DNA from 2 places in the Streptomyces lunaelactis genome. Region 1 is predicted to be linked to the other one. Evidence: riboswitches for the same ligand, from Rfam matches in the RefSeq annotation. Region 1 holds a riboswitch; the other holds the start of a gene.

Region 1 (4,506 bases):
GACAAGCCGCTTCCCGGCGGGTTCCGTCTCGGGGTCAGCCCCGGCATGGTCAAGCACGAGGGGACCCAGGAACTCATGTGGGCCGTGCGGATGCTGGACGAAGGCCACAACCCCGCCCGGCACATCAAGGGCACCGACGCCGCGATCGACGGAGAGTAGGGGAGCTCGGTGGGCATCCTCGAGGACAGCCTGGACAAGGCGGCGGCGGCGAACTTCACCCGCCCCATCCCGCAGTCCGCGCAGGCCCAGATGAAGTTCCTGGTGAAGCAGGAGAAGGGCTCCACGATGGCCGTGGCGCGGCTTCTGGGCGTCTCCCAGCGCACCGTGGAGCGCTACCTCAAAGGCCAGCTGAAACGGCCTCGCAGGGACCTCTCGGCCCGTCTGGTGGCGGAGGTGCGCAGGAGGTGGCAGCCCCGTGTACGGGAGCGGGCCAAGAAGCAGGCAGCCACCACTGGTGGCATCGTCATCGAGACCCGCGCCCGGTTCGGCTACACCGCCGCCCCCGGCACCACCGACGACGGCCGGCTGCGGCTCATCACCCAGGCCCTGCCACCGGTGTACGCGGCCCGGCTGTTCGACGCCCAGGCGGCCGGCGCCTCCGAGCAGCAGCTGCGGGACATCGCCGCCGAGGGCCTGCAGGAGATCTACTTCAAGGACCGCGGACGCCGCGCCCACGACCTACTGGTCGAGTTCACCGACATCGACTACATCGAGCTCGACTTCTAGACGCTTCAGCCAGCGACTGAACAGGCAGCGACCCAAAAATCTTGGGTCGCTGCCTGAGGTGTCGTCAGAAAGTCCAGGTCAGGGCGGGTTGAACCCTCAAACAGCGACTGAAGCGACTCAAGACACCTATCTATGACGCACACACGCACACGCGCGAATGTCCTCATAACATCCGAGCTTCGGTCGCTTCGGTCGCTGACTGGCTTTTTGCGCAGCCCTGACCTGGACTTTCTTTGTTTCCCTCGGGAAAGCGACTCAGTCGCCATCAGTCGCTGAGACGCTGTGCGCTTTCAGTCGCTGGTCCCGGCCCCGGCTTGCGATGGGCCCGGCGCTCAGTGGCGCCGAGCCCATCGAGGGTGGCGTCAGCGACTGTCTTGAGCCGGTCATGCAGCTGATCGCAGAACGTGGAAGCGTCGAAGGCCGGAGTCCACCGGCATGGACGCAGACGCTGGCATGGATGTGGAGCTCAAGAGCACCGACGGTGACCGAAGCGGACTCCAATCGTTGAACCGGACACAAGCGAAGTGCACACAGAAGCCCCGGGTCGTCTGGTCCCGGGGCTTCTAGCTGTCCGGCGTCACAGTTATGCCGACTACGGCGACGCGGATGGGCTGGCGCCCTGGTGAATGGAGATGGAAGCGGGGCCCGGCGAAGTCGAGGGGACTCCGCTCCGCCCCGGTTCGGGGACCTGAACTTGGGAGTGGTCGCCGCCGAGGATGAGCACCAGCGCCGCCAGTACCGAGGTGCCGCAGACGATGGCCCCGACAATGTCGCCCTTGCCGAGCGGCCCCTGGCGAGTGTGCTTGTAGACGAAGTACCCCACGACGCACGCCACCACCATGAGGGCGCCGCCGACGGGGTCGATGTGCACAGTCAAGGTCAGTCTCCCGCTCGCGGGCCGCGTGACGGCCCTGAATGTGGAGACCGCGGGCGCGGTCTCCACAACTTCGGCGGGGTGCGTGGGGTCTGACAGCAAGAATGCCCAACTCGATGAGTTGGGCATCGGTCCTACTGGAGGTGTCCCGGTGCCCTGCCGAAGGACCCGACGAGTCGCCGGGATCTTCGGGCAGGCAGGTCCTCGGACTCAGGTGGGGCGCGGGAGGCGCTTCACGTACACCGTTGCGGGACAGTTCCGGAATTGCACCGGATTCCCCTGCTGCTGCTTGGCACCGATTCTACTTGACGCGTCGCTCTGCCGACGGCAGTTGCCCGGGTCGAGCGTTCGGTACGAGCGAGTCCCGCCCTGCCGCCAGCTCCGGTACGTACTTGTAGAGCGTCGTACGGGACACGCCCAGCAGCTTGGCGATCGAGGTGATGGTGTTCTCCGGGTCCGTCAGCAGCCCGCGAGCGTGGCGGACCTGCTCCTCCGTCATGGCGGGCGGTCGACCAATCCGTTCGCCGCGTGCTCGCGCGGCCGCAAGGCCCTCGTGGGTGCCCTGCACGATCAGTTCTCGGATGAACTCCGCGAGCGCGGCGAACACGTGGAAGACCAGGCGCCCGCCGGGCGTGGTTGTGTCGAGGGACTCGTGCAGCGACTGGAAGCCGATCCCGCGCTTGCGGAGTCCGGCCACGATGGAGATCAGGTCTTGGATCGAGCGACCCAAGCGATCGAGCGAGGGCACCACGAGCGTGTCACCGGGCCGGAGGTAGTCGAGGCACTTCCACAGTTCCTCGCGCTCCGCGTTTGTCGAATTCCGAAGTCCTTTGCACGGATGTCCGAACTCCCGTGCCCGCTGGCCCTGATGACCTGTTCGGCGAGCCCGGCTGGTTCGTTTCCGTCAGGTCAGCATGTCTTGCGGTAGGGGATGTCGGGGATGTAGGTCTTCCACTCCTGTTCGGTGAGAGGGCCTGACTTGGCGCAGAGGTCTCGGATCAGCTGCGCAGGGGCGATGGTGTAGGTGAAGAATCTGCCGTACCTATCCATGCTGGTCAGCGCTGAGCCGTCGGGGGCGAACGCGAGCGCGACGATCTCGTCGATGTACCCCGTGAGCGGGGCGCCGAGCTGGGTCCGGGTGCGACTGTCCCATACCTTGATCTGGTAGGTGGGTCCGGACTGGTGGACCGTGGCGAACAGTCGGCCGTCGGATGAGGCGGCGCTGGCCCTTTCCGGCGTGAGCAGGGGAGGGGTTACGGCGCCAGTGCGCAGGTCGTTTCCTTCGGGCAGGAGCGTCTGAGCGTCCCAGAGCCGGATGTAGGGCCGGAATTTGCGAGGGTAGGTGTAGATCGTCGCGCCATCGTCGCTGGTGGAGTCCACCTCCAGGCTCGGGGCGCCCTTGGTGATGACCCGGCCGGAGGGGAACGCGACTCTGCCGAGGTTCGGGGCGGCGATCACGGATTTGCCGTCGGGCTGGAAGAAGACGGCCCCTCCGTTGCTGGGGTAGCCGAGGTCGGCGTGCACCTCGCGGATCCGGCGCATGGTGGTCAGGTCCCAGAACGTGAGCGTGTTGGTCTGGGCTTTCACGACCTGGACGGCGAGTGACTTGCTGTCCGGCGAGAACGCGACCGCCTTGTCCGGTGCGAATGGGTACGGCTGCGTCGCTCCGCCGGACTGGTCCTTTTCGAGGATGGACAGGCTGCCTAGCAGTGATGGTTTCTTCTTGGCCGTATCCCAGATCTCGATCTGGGTATCGGCGACGACGGCAAGCAGCCGGCCATCGCGGCTTGGCTGCATCTTGTCCACGAGCTGACCCGTGCTGCCCACGACTGACGTCATGGTGGAACGCTTGGTCCGCGAGAGCGGTGACCAGATTTCGATGTCGTTGCGAGTACGGAGCGCAAAGGTGGACCGGTCGAGGCTCACCGCGCCCTCGTCGTAGTACCCACCGGTCGACTCGGGGGTTTTGGTGAAGGCACGGACGTCGAGCGACCGGACGACGCCGTCGGTTCCGGCGCACCGGAGCTTCGAGTCGTCGGCCGTGAAACGCAGGGGCGTCAGGGGGTGACACTCGCTCTGGGTGGTCGCGTAGCGCATGACAGGCTCGGAGGCCCGCAACGCTTCTGTGTCCCAGACGATGGCGTTCCGCACGAGAAACCGGCCGTCGTGACTGAAGTAGAGGGGATAGTCAGGGTCCTCGGCGCCCTTGAGTTCGGTGCCGAGATGCCCTCCGCCGCGTCGGTCGAACACGTTGATCTTGCCGCCCTTGAGCGTCAGAGCCACGGACTTCCCGTCCGGGCTGAACACCACGGGCCCCTGGATGTCGGTGGCCTTGACCCCGTAGGGGAGGGGGACGGGCAGCTTCTTCTTGGTGTGTGTGTCGAACCAGGTGAACGGCTTTCCCTGGCCGCCGCTGGGCAGGGAAAGTACGCGTTCGTCCGGAGAGAACGAGGAGTCCGCCAAGAAGGAGACAGGTCCGCGGGAACTCATGGTGATGATCTTGCGGACGGTGCGGGTGTCCCAGATGGCCAGCGTGGTCTCTACGGCCGTGTCGGTCGCTTCGATCGATTCGGTCATCAGGTAGGTGCCCAGCGGGCTGACCGTTGTCCTCGGCCAGAGTCCGGTGCTCTCTTTGGCGGTGGGATAGGTGTGAGTGGTGCGTGGGCGGGCGCTGGAGACGTCGAGCAGGCGGGTGTATCCGTCATCGGTGCTCACGGTGGCTGTCTTGCCGTCGTCGGAAAGGTCCACTTGGTGGACCCTGGCCGGGGCGGTGTAGGAACCGGTCTTCACCCGGGCCTTGACGTTCCAGAACTCCACACGGGTGCCCGCCGCCCCCACGAAGGTCTGCCCGGTGCCGTCGAGATCGGATTCCGTCGCCACGAAGCCGGGCAGTTTGAGCGCATCGT
Region 2 (4,506 bases), on a different replicon from region 1:
GACGCCCCGACCTCGATCAAGGGCGCCGTCATCGGCAAGCTGGACGGCGAGGTGCTGCTCTCCTTCGACGACCTCAACCGTGAGCTGGGCGCCTCACAGCTCCGCTTCACCGGCAGCGGCGCCGACGCGGTGCGCGTGAACGGCGAACTCGTCGTCGCCGGCCAGGATCTGCGCGTACGGGCACAAGCGCACATCCAGCGCGACAACGAGCGGGCCCTCACCACCACCCTGGACGGTATGCGGCTCGACATTCCCAAAGTCGCCACCTACCGGCCGGGCAAGGACCCGGAACACTCCGGCCTGCGGCTGCATCGCGAGGCGGCCGAGCGGATCAGCCGCGAAGGAGCGCGGCTGAAGGCGCTGCTGGCGGTGCCCGCGGTGATCGACCGGCTCGGGGTGCCCGAGGAGCAGGTGCGCCGGGCGCTGCGGAGCGAGGAGGAGCTGCACCGGCTCACCAACGCGCCGAAGTTCATCGAGCGGCTGATGACGGTCAATCTCGTCGATGTGGTCATCGAGCATCCGCAACTGCTGCGGAAGGCCGGCATCGACCCCCGCCTTGTCGAAGCGCTGCTCGCCCTTAGGCCCCCGGAACTCTCCGAGCGCCTGTCGCTCTCGTTCGAACTGCCGGACGCGCTCAAGGAGTTGAGGCTGCAGCACATCACGGTGGAGCGCGATGGCATCAGGGCCCGGGTGGTGGGCTCAGGTCTGCGCGTCGGCCAGTCCGCCTCCGCCGGTTCCTGACCCGGCGCCCGGCCGACCCTCGAACGGCGGCCTGGTACGGGTCCGGACCCCGGACACCCGTACCGGAAAGGCCGGTTGCGCCTTCTCTCTCCGCGCACTGAGCCGGGCCTGGGGTCTTTCGTTTGTCAGACACGGCCTAGGTGTACATCAGCGAGCCCGGCGTGGTGAGCAGCTCGCCCGTCTCGAGCCAGGTCTTCAGGCCGGAGAGGATCATCGGCCAGCCGCCGTAGAGCTCGTCGTTCGCGCCCTCGCGCAGCTGGTCGTGGGTGACCGTCAGCCGGCAGGAGTCGCCGACGGGCTCGATCTCCCAGGTGACCCTCGAGGTCCCCTCGGCCTTCACCTCGTCGCTCCAGAGCGCGACCATGCTCTGCACGAGCCGGCGCGGTGGATCGACCTCGAGAATCTCCCCCTCGCCGAGCAGCCCGTCGGCACGCGGGGAGCTCATTTCGTACCGCGAGCCGGGCGTCCAGTCGGAGGTGACCCGGGCACCGAAGTTGTATTTGCTTCTGATGTCGGGGTCGGTGATCGCCTGCCAGAGGCGCTCAGGGGTCGTGCGGATGTAGATCTCGAAGACCTTCTCCATGGGACTCTCCAGTCGGCTCTTGAGGTCGCTGAGCGCAGCGGCCCACGGTTGCGCGTACTTGCTCACCCACCGGTCGTGGACGAGGCGGATGGGGACGGGGTTCAGGAAGTGGAGCTTCTCCCTGCCCTGGCGCCTGGTCACGATCAGGCCTGCCTCTTCGAGCTGCTTCAGGTGCTTCATCACACCGAAGCGCGTGATCTCGAAGCGCGCCTCGAGTGCGCTGAGCGTCTGCCCGTCCTCGCGGAAGAGCTCGTCCAGCAAGCTGCGTCGCGTCGGGTCTGCCAGGGCCTTGAACACGTCGTCCACACCAACAAAAATAGGTGACCATTTGGTCACCTGTCAAGCGAAGGGGCCGGCCGGCGGCTAGGCTGAACGCGCAGATGGTTCGCCCTGTCCGCCAGACAGCGGCGTCGCAAGAGGGAATCCGGTGGGAATCCGGAACTGCCCCGCAGCGGTGAGTGGGAACGACCGCCGTCATACGCACTGGCCCCGGCAACGGGTCTGGGAAGCGACGGCCAGTAGGTGCCTTCGTACAGCGAAGGCGAGCCCATGAGTCCGAAGACCTGCCACTGCCCGTGCGCGAACGCGCGCGGAGATCTCGGTGACCTCGTGGGCGGGTCGGCGGTACGGGCAAGCACAGGCGCACCTCGCACGGTGCGTGACTGTCTGCTCCGGTTGTCGTTCCTTCGCGTCTCACGACCAGTCCGGGGTCACCCGACGAGTACTCGCGAAGGAGAGTTCCGTGACCACATCCGCAGCCGCGGGAGCCCGGGCCACTGTCCACGGCTACCCGCGCCAGGGTCCGAACCGGGAACTGAAGAAAGCCATCGAGGGCTACTGGAAGGGCCGCGTCGGCGCCGATGCCCTCCGGGAGACCGCCGCCGGGCTGCGCCGGGCCAACTGGCAGCAGCTCGCCGACTCCGGAATCCACGAAGTGCCCACCGGAGACTTCTCGTACTACGACCATGTGCTGGACACCAGCGTCATGGTCGGCGCCGTCCCCGACCGCCACCGCGCGGACGTCGAGGCCGATGCCCTCGACGGTTACTTTGCCATGGCCCGCGGCACCCAGGACCTCGCGCCGCTGGAGATGACCAAGTGGTTCGACACCAACTACCACTACCTCGTCCCCGAACTCGGCCCCGACACCGTCTTCACTGCCGACTCCGCCAAGCAGGTCGCGGAGCTCGGGGAAGCCCTCGCGCTCGGTCATACCGGACGCCCGGTACTCGTCGGACCGATCACCTATCTGCTGCTCGCCAAGCCGGCACCCGGCGTCTCTGCCGGCTTCGAGCCGCTCACCCTCCTGGACCGGCTGCTGCCGGTGTACGCCGAGGTGCTCTCCGACCTGCGAGCCGCGGGCGCACAGTGGGTGCAGCTCGATGAACCGGCCCTCGTCCAGGACCGGTCGCCGGCCGAGCTGAACGCCGCGGCCCGCGCCTACCGTGACCTCGGCGCGCTCACCGACCGCCCCCAACTCCTGGTGGCGTCCTACTTCGGCAGGCTCGGCGACGCACTCCCCGTACTGGCCAAGGCACCGGTCGAGGGGCTTGCCCTCGACTTCACCGGCGCCGGCGCCGCCAACCTCGACGACCTCGCCGCCGCCGGCGGGCTGCGCGGCAAGCGGCTCGTCGCGGGAGTGGTCGACGGCCGCAATGTGTGGATCAACGACCTGGGCAGGTCGATGGCCACACTCGCCACCCTGCTCGGCCTCGCGGACCGGGTCGATGTGGCGCCGTCCTGCTCGCTGCTGCATGTGCCTCTCGACGCCACGACAGAGCGCGATGTGGACACCCAGGTCGCCCGCTGGCTGGCCTTTGCCCGCCAGAAGACGTCCGAGGTCGTCACCCTGGCCCGCGGGCTGACCGAGGGCGCCGAGAGCATCGCGGCCCAACTCGCCGCCAACCGGGCCGACCTGCTCTCCCGCGTCGGCTCCGCGCTCACCCACGACCCGGCCGTGCGTGCCCGCAGCGCCGCCGTCACCCAGGCGGACGCCCGCCGGAGCCTGCCGTACGCCGAGCGCGCCACCGCTCAGCGCGCCCGCCTCGGACTGCCACTGCTGCCCACGACCACCATCGGCTCGTTCCCGCAGACCGCCGAACTGCGCACCGCGCGGGCGGATCTGCGGGCCGGGCGCATCGGCGCCGAAGGTTACGACGAGCGGATCGAGGCCGAGATCCGCGAGGTCATCTCCTTCCAGGAGAAGGCGGGCATCGATGTGCTCGTACACGGCGAGCCCGAACGCAATGACATGGTGCAGTACTTCGCCGAGCAGCTCACCGGCTACCTCGCCACGCAGCACGGCTGGGTCCAGTCGTACGGCACCCGCTATGTCCGGCCGCCGATCCTGGCCGGCGACATCTCCCGGCCCGAGCCGATGACGGTGCGCTGGACCTCGTACGCCCAGTCGCTGACCGACCGGCCCGTCAAGGGAATGCTCACCGGCCCGGTCACCATGCTCGCCTGGTCCTTCGTCCGCGACGACCAGCCGCTCGCCGAGACCGCCCGCCAGGTCGCGCTCGCCCTGCGCGAGGAGGTCAACGACCTTGAAGCGGCAGGCGGTTCGGTGATCCAGGTGGACGAGCCCGCCCTGCGCGAGACGCTGCCGCTGCGCAGCGCCGACCACGAGGCCTACCTGTACTGGGCGACGGAGGCGTTCCGGCTCACCACCGGCGGAGTGCGTCCGGACACCCAGATCCACACGCACATGTGCTACGCCGAGTTCGGTGACATCCTGCAGGCCATCGACGACCTCGACGCCGATGTCATCAGCCTGGAGGCCGCCCGCTCCCATATGCAGGTTGCCGACGAGCTCGCCACCGCGGGATACCCGCGCGAGGTCGGACCGGGCGTCTACGACATCCACTCACCGCGTGTCCCGAGCGCCGACGAGGCAGCGACCCTGCTGCGCAAGGGACTTGAGGCGATTCCCGCCGAGCGGCTGTGGGTCAACCCCGACTGCGGTCTGAAGACCCGTGGCTGGCCCGAGGTGCGTACGTCACTGGAGAACCTGGTGGCCGCGGCGCGCGAGGTCCGGTCCGGGATCTGATGGGGGCTACCCGCGGCGCGCGGCTTCGGGCTCGAGCCCGGGGCGGCGCGCCGCGGGGATCTCGGCGTCCTTGAGGCCCTGTGCCCACAGGGATCGCACATGGCCCAGGTGCCGGGTCATGCAGGCCTCGGCG

Evidence for each region. Region 1 has a riboswitch for cobalamin ahead of SLUN_RS38785 (hypothetical protein). Riboswitches for the same ligand answer to the same signal wherever they lie in the genome.
Region 2: linked by a shared signal. The riboswitch ahead of metE (5-methyltetrahydropteroyltriglutamate--homocysteine S-methyltransferase) and the one ahead of SLUN_RS38785 (hypothetical protein) in region 1 are both predicted to bind cobalamin.

Annotation. Positions count from the first base shown of each region.
Region 1 is NZ_CP026305.1:111,903-116,408, reverse strand. Features, by position in the region: gene tap (telomere-associated protein Tap) at 1-159, shown strand, start outside; gene tpg (telomere-protecting terminal protein Tpg) at 169-726, shown strand; gene SLUN_RS38785 (hypothetical protein) at 1,319-1,603, opposite strand; cobalamin riboswitch at 1,779-1,915, opposite strand; partial or broken gene SLUN_RS38780 (recombinase family protein) at 1,902-2,423, opposite strand; gene SLUN_RS38775 (nSTAND1 domain-containing NTPase) at 2,510-4,506, opposite strand, start outside.
Region 2 is NZ_CP026304.1:908,009-912,514, reverse strand. Features, by position in the region: gene SLUN_RS03975 (LmeA family phospholipid-binding protein) at 1-741, shown strand, start outside; gene SLUN_RS03970 (ArsR/SmtB family transcription factor) at 878-1,630, opposite strand; cobalamin riboswitch at 1,688-1,909, shown strand; gene metE (5-methyltetrahydropteroyltriglutamate--homocysteine S-methyltransferase) at 2,067-4,373, shown strand; gene SLUN_RS03960 (GntR family transcriptional regulator) at 4,380-4,506, opposite strand, start outside.